2 regions of the Arthrobacter sp. YC-RL1 genome follow, and region 1 is predicted to be linked to the other one. Evidence: predicted binding sites of a transcription regulator. Region 1 holds the regulator's gene; the other holds the start of a gene.

Evidence for each region. The regulator LexA, encoded in region 1, represses DNA repair genes until DNA is damaged. The targets are predictions, from matches to a motif close to TCGAACANNTGTTCGA.
Region 2: a site for LexA is predicted at 1,216-1,231, ahead of uvrA (excinuclease ABC subunit UvrA). Genes of this name have one in related genera too.

What each region holds. Positions count from the first base shown of each region.
Region 1 covers NZ_CP013297.1:2,719,903-2,723,316, forward strand. Annotated here, with positions in the region: gene ATC04_RS12625 (histidinol-phosphate transaminase) at 1-593, opposite strand, end outside; gene ATC04_RS12630 (LysM peptidoglycan-binding domain-containing protein) at 684-1,037, opposite strand; gene lexA (transcriptional repressor LexA) at 1,294-2,013, shown strand; gene ATC04_RS12640 (ATP-dependent DNA helicase) at 2,126-3,414, opposite strand, start outside.
Region 2 covers NZ_CP013297.1:1,746,028-1,749,441, forward strand. Annotated here, with positions in the region: gene ATC04_RS08160 (PQQ-binding-like beta-propeller repeat protein) at 1-363, shown strand, start outside; gene ATC04_RS08165 (phosphatase PAP2 family protein) at 460-1,122, shown strand; gene uvrA (excinuclease ABC subunit UvrA) at 1,245-3,414, shown strand, end outside.

The DNA of each region.
Region 1 (3,414 bases):
TCGACGATGACCATGGCGTTGGTCTCGGAGGCTGCCTCGTAGACAGCCTCGATGACATCCAGTCCCAATGCCGTGCCGGTTGGGTTGTTCGGAGAGCAGAGGAAAACGATATTCGGTGTGTGCTCGCGTACCTGCGCGGCAGCAGAGTCGGCCGAGAGAGTGAAATCATCGGCGCGTTGGCCGGCGATGTATTCGGTATCGGTTCCGCTGGCCAGCAGCGGGTACATGGAATAAGTGGGGCCGAAACTCATGACGCTTCGACCGGGGCCACCGAAGGCTTGCAGGATCTGCTGCAGGATCTCATTGGAACCGTTCGCGGCCCAAATGTTCTCGCGATCCAGATCGTGGCCCAGGTACTTGGCTAGGAGTTCACGCAATTCCACGAATTCACGATCCGGGTAGCGATTCAGCGTGGCCGCTGCCTTGGAGACTTCTTGAGCGATTGCATCAATCACGGTCTGCGGAAGCGGATGGGTGTTCTCATTGACATTCAGCTGAATTGGTACGTCAATTTGTGGCGCACCGTAAGGGGACAGCCCGCGGAGATTCTCACGCAAGGGCAGCTGACTCAATAGTTCACTGCGGACATTCACGTCATTAAGTCTAATGGCGCAGTCGTCGGTTCAAGAATTGGCGACAAACCTTGGTAACAATACCTGTCGCCATTTTGAGGGTTTGACCGGCTAGTTGGCCAACACCGGGATCTCCAAGGTGTCGCCAACGCGGATCTCGCTGGAGTCCAGTGCGTTGATCTCCGTGATATGCTCCATGGCCGCATTCACGTCGTAGCCTACGGCGTATTCACGGGCGAGATCCCACAACGAGTCGCCCGGGATGACGGTCACGGCCACGGTTTCAACACCTTGCGGCGAGTTGGACGCCGCCTGGGCACTTGAAGTGAACATGGTGATCAGGAATGCGGCGGCGATGGTCAGAATGAACACCGGGACCCCAACCAGCACGGCCCAGCCGCGACGATTGATGCGGATCTTCATGTGTTCTTTGGTGCGTTTCGAGTCAAGTGCGGCGGTTGCCATGACTATTCTCCTCAACAGTGGCATGATGCGAACCTGTCTTCGAATACTGTTTTCGAAGATGTGTTCGATTCTCGTATATCTTTTCTAACAGAACTTCGCGGAAATTGTCCAGACACTTTCGAACAAATCTTTGAAAGACTCCCTCACATCGACTAAGATTTCGAAGTAGAAGAGGAACGAATACATAACATCACTGGCTTCCGACAGTTAGGCATCCGCCCAGCTCACGACCGGTGATTAGGGAAGGCTAAAGGTCATGTCAGCTTCAGAGCGCACTCCCCGATCGAATGCACGTTCGCTGACGATCCGCCAGAAGAAAATTCTCGAGACCATCCAGCGCTCGATCGGAAAGAACGGCTATCCGCCGTCGATGCGCGAGATCGGCGACACCGTGGGCCTCAAGAGCCTGTCGAGTGTCACGCACCAGTTGAGCCAGCTTGAAAAGCTCGGCTACCTTCGTCGTGATCCACGCCGACCTCGTGCCATGGAGATCCTGCTGCCGCTGCAGCTCAGCGAGGATGCCGCAGCGGCCGAGGCGCCCAAGCCAGCGGAAGAGGCCGGCAAGGAAGATGCGAAGATCATTGAGCTGAGCACCTCCGCGGACACCACTATGGTGCCGCTGGTTGGCCGTATCGCCGCTGGTGGACCGATCCTTGCAGATCAGACGGTAGAGGACGTGTTCGCGCTTCCGCGCCAGCTGGTGGGCCACGGAGAGCTGTTCATGCTTCGAGTCTCAGGAGACTCGATGGTTGATGCTGCGATCTGCGACGGCGACTGGGTTGTTGTGCGTCGCCAGCAAACTGCGAACAACGGCGACATCGTGGCTGCATTGCTCGATGAAGAAGCTACCGTGAAGACGTTCCGGCAGCGCGACGGTCATACCTGGTTGTTGCCGCAGAATTCTCGGTACGAGCCGATCCTCGGTGATGCAGCGACCGTCATGGGACGCGTTGTATCGGTCATGCGTTCGCTCTAATCCGACAAATCGAAGAGCGCTGGGGTGCAGTTCAATATGACTGCGTCCCAGCGCTCTTTGCTTCGACACGGGCTCAGCCGTGCCGGCTTCCGCGGAATGAACCAATACCGATCTAGCGGTTCGGGTCCATCCGCTTGAGGACACCGGTGATGGTCTTCTTGTCCACGGTGGGCCACATCGGCGGCAACGAGGCCTTGAGGAAACTGCCGTAGCGTGCGGTAGCCATGCGTGAGTCGAGGATTGCCACGACGCCCTTGTCCGACACGGAACGAATCAACCGGCCAGCGCCCTGGGCCAGACGGATCGCGGCGTGTGTGGCCGAAACCTGCATGAAACCGTTACCGCCGTGCTTCTGCACGTCTTCGGTGCGGGCCTTGGAGATCGGATCGTCCGGACGCGGGAACGGGATCTTGTCGATAATAACCAAACGGCAGGAGTCGCCAGGCACGTCTACGCCCTGCCAGAGAGTCATGGTGCCGAAGAGACAAGTGTCCCGTTCCTCGGCAAACTGCGCTACCAGAGACTTCATGCTCGCATCACCCTGGCAGAGGATCTCGACGTCGAGGCGCTCGCGCAAGATCGCCGCCGCTTCTTCGGCAGAACGCTTCGAGGTGAACAGCGCCAACGCGCCGCCGCCCGAAGCCTTGATCAGATCCTCGATTTCGTCCAGGGTCTCGGCGGCAAGCTGCCTGCCGGGTTTGGGCAGGTGCTTGGCGACATACAAGATGCCCTGCTTCGGATAATCGAATGGGCTGCCGACGTCGATGCCTGTCCATGACGGTGCACCGGCACCCATGAGCCCCAGTGAACCGGCCACCGAGTCGAATTGCGCGCCGATGGCCAAGGTGGCGCTGGTCAAGATGACGGTACGACCGTCAAAGAGTCCTTCGCGCAGTTTTCCGGCCACGGACAGCGGTGCCACGTTAAGTGTCGCCGGCTGGTTGTCATCCGCCTCGACATAGCCGCGGCCTTCGACAAATTCTCGCGGACGGGTCGTGTAGAGCACCTCCCGGCGGTCTTCGGCTTCGAGCATGCGGATGGCGTCATCCATGACGGCCTGCATTTGCGACCTGGCGGTCTGGCGACCACCATCGGCCGGCGCGTTGGCTTCAGGCTTCGTCAATGCGAGAATGAGCCGGGCCTGTTCCACGATGTCGTTCAGGGCGATTCCCATGTCCTCGCGCAGGCCGGTCTGCAACAACCCGGTCGGTACGCCGGTCAAGGCCTTTTCAAGTCTGTTGGTGGCTTTGACCAATTCGTCAACGTTGACGGCGCAATGGCGCTTGGCCCCGCCCGCTGCGGTGAGCACCATACGAGCCGACAGCGCCCCTGAGACCGAGCTGGTGACGCGGTCCTGGAGCTCGTGGGCCTCATCGATGATGGCGACGTCGAAGTCCGGGA
Region 2 (3,414 bases), 970 kb from region 1:
CTGGCCAAGGCCAACAACAGAATCCTCGGCGACCAGAAATACGTGATCGTCCCCATGGCCTCGGGATTCGCCGCCGTGGACAGCTCGACCGGGGAAAAGCTCGAACTCTCCCACGTCCTTGGTGACACCGTCTTGTGCACCAGCGACCGCGATTCGGTGGAAGTCAGGCACATCGACGGATACGAACAGACGGCCTACCTGAGGGTGCCGCAGACCGTGCAACCATGCACCCGTGACACGCAGAAGGCCACGAAGGACCTTCCGCTGTATGCGGAGTTCCAGCGCACAGGCAAGGACCAGCAGCGGATCGCGGTGCTCCCGGACCGCGCGGGCATGGTCGCGTACCGCATGCCCGATGAATAGTGCCCCAGGCGGCAAACCCTGCGGGAAGCTTCTCTGGGAACAGGCCTGAAACTTGCTGGAATACCCTCCCAGAAACCAGGCCTACAATCACGTCTCATGACTACAGAATCCGCTCGGGTCACGTCAACGCGGCCTGCCATCCCAGTGCTCATCGCCCTGGGCCTCATGGCGCTGTCACTGCCGGCATTTATAGTCCGCGAACAGCTGTACACAGCGGTCACCGCGGCGGCCGGTTCCTCCCCGGCACTCACCCTGCTGGCGGTGTTCTTCGCCGACGCGGCGTTGCTGCTGCTGGTCTTGTTCACCGCCGGGCTGGCCGTATGGTCATGGTTCAGGGACCGGGCGGCGTTCGCGAGGCTGGTGCTGGGAGGCCTGGGAGTGATCCTCGCCTACGCCGCAAGCAGCACGCTCAAGCTGATCCTGACCGAGGCGCGGCCCTGCCAGAGCATTCACGTGGCCATTGCGGAAACCTGCCCGCCGCACGGGGACTGGTCCTGGCCTTCGAACCACTCGGTGCTCGCCGCCGCCTTCGCGACCGCCTGCGCCTTGGCCATCGTGCGGCTGCGCTGGTACCTGGCCGCCACGGCCCTGCTCATCGCCGTGGCGCGGGTGGGAGTCGGCGCGCACTACCCGCACGACGTGCTGTTCGGTCTTGGCCTGGGCATGCTGGTGGTCCTCGTTGTGTTCAATTTCCTCCCGCGACTTGTCCGTCGCCTGCCCGGAACCGCGCGGATCGCCCAGCAGGCCGGCGGGCACTGAGCCCGCCCGGTGCGGGGGATCGCACGGCGCTCGCCGGTCGACGGTGCGGCCTTTGGCGATTTGCATGTGAGTTGCGTCAGAGTTCACACTCATTCGAAGCAATTTTCGATTAGTATTGCTTCGTGGCTATTACTGCAGAGAGCAAGAAAACTGATCTGACGCGCCTGGTCGTGAAGGGCGCGCGCGAGCACAACCTGAAGAACGTGGACATCGATCTGCCGCGCGACGCGATGATTGTCTTCACCGGCCTGTCCGGGTCCGGCAAGTCCTCCCTCGCGTTCGACACCATCTTCGCCGAGGGCCAGCGACGTTATGTCGAGTCGCTCTCTGCCTACGCGCGAATGTTCCTGGGCCAGGTCGACAAGCCGGACGTGGACTTCATCGAGGGCCTGTCCCCGGCGGTGTCCATCGACCAGAAGTCCACTAGCCGCAACCCGCGTTCCACTGTCGGCACCATCACCGAGGTCTACGACTACATGCGTCTGCTCTGGGCGCGCGTGGGCCGGCCGCACTGCCCGGAATGCGGCGAGCCGATTTCCAAGCAGACCCCGCAGCAGATCGTGGACCAGCTCATGGAGCTGCCCGAGCGAACCCGCTTCCAGATCCTGGCTCCCGTGGTCCGCGCCCGCAAGGGCGAATTCGTCGACCTGTTCGCGGAGCTGTCAGCCAAGGGCTTCTCCCGCGCCCGCGTGGACGGGCAGACCATCCAGCTGACCGATCCGCCGAAGCTGGCCAAGCAGGTCAAGCACACCATCGAGGTGGTTGTCGACCGCCTGGCCATGAAGGAGGAGGTCCGCCAGCGGCTGACCGACTCCATCGAGACCGCGCTGGGCATCGCCGACGGCCGCGTGCTGGCCGACTTCGTGGACCTGGAGGACGACGACCCGAAGCGCATCCGCTCTTTCTCCGAGAACCTCGCCTGCCCGAACGAGCACCCGCTGGCCATCGACGAGATCGAGCCGCGCACCTTCTCCTTCAACAACCCCTTCGGCGCCTGCGCCGCCTGCTCCGGCATCGGCACCAAGCTGGAGGTGGACGAGCACCTGATCGTCCCCGACGACGAGGTGACCCTCAGTGAGGGCGCAATCGCCCCGTGGTCGCTGGGCAAGGCCACCACCGAGTACTGGAACCGGCTGATCGAGGGCTTGGGCAAGGACCTGGGCTTCAGCATGGACACCCGCTGGAAAGACCTTCCCGCCGCAGCCCGCCAGGCCATCCTGAACGGCAAGGACCACAAGGTCGTGGTGCAGTACAAGAACCGCTTCGGCCGCGAACGCAAGTACTCGACCGGCTTCGAGGGCGTCATCTCCTACGTGCACCGCAAGCACCAGGAAACCGAATCGGACCACGCACGCGACCGCTACGAGCAGTACATGCGCCAGATCCCGTGCCCGACCTGCGGCGGCGCCCGGCTGAACCCGGCCTCGCTGTCGGTGCTGGTGGGCGGCAAGTCCATCGCCGAGGTCTCCGCCATGGACTTGCGCAGCGCCGCCGAGTTCCTGACCACCCTGGAACTGAGCAACCGCGAGGCGCAGATCGCGGTGCAGGTGCTCAAGGAAATCGGCGCCCGCATGAAGTTCCTGCTGGACGTGGGCCTGGAATACCTGACCCTTGAACGCGCAGCCGGCACGCTGTCCGGCGGCGAAGCCCAGCGCATCCGCCTGGCCACCCAGATCGGCTCCGGCCTGGTGGGTGTGCTCTACGTGCTCGACGAGCCGTCCATCGGCCTGCACCAGCGCGACAACCGACGGCTGATCGAGACCCTGCTGCACCTGCGTTCGCTGGGCAACACCCTGATCGTGGTGGAGCACGACGAGGACACCATCGCCGAGGCGGACTGGATCGTTGACATCGGCCCTGGCGCGGGCGAGCACGGCGGCGAAGTGGTGCACTCCGGCTCCGTGGAGGGGCTGAAGGAGAACACCCGTTCGCTGACCGGCGACTACCTTTCGGGCCGCAAGCAGATCGAGATCCCGTCCAAGCGCCGCAAGGTGGACAAGGACCGCAAGCTCAAGGTCGTCGGCGCCAGCGAGAACAACCTGCAGAACGTCAGCGTCGAGTTCCCGCTGGGCGTGCTGACCGCGGTGACCGGCGTGTCCGGCTCGGGCAAGTCGACCCTGGTCAACGACATCCTCTACAAGGTGCTGGCGAACAAGCTCAACGGCGCGAAGCAGGTCCCCGGCCGGCACACCCGCGTGCAGGGCTTGGAGCACCTGGACAAGGTGGTCCACGTGGACCAGTCGCCGATCGGCCGCACCCCGCGCTCCAACCCTGCCACCTACACCGGCGTGT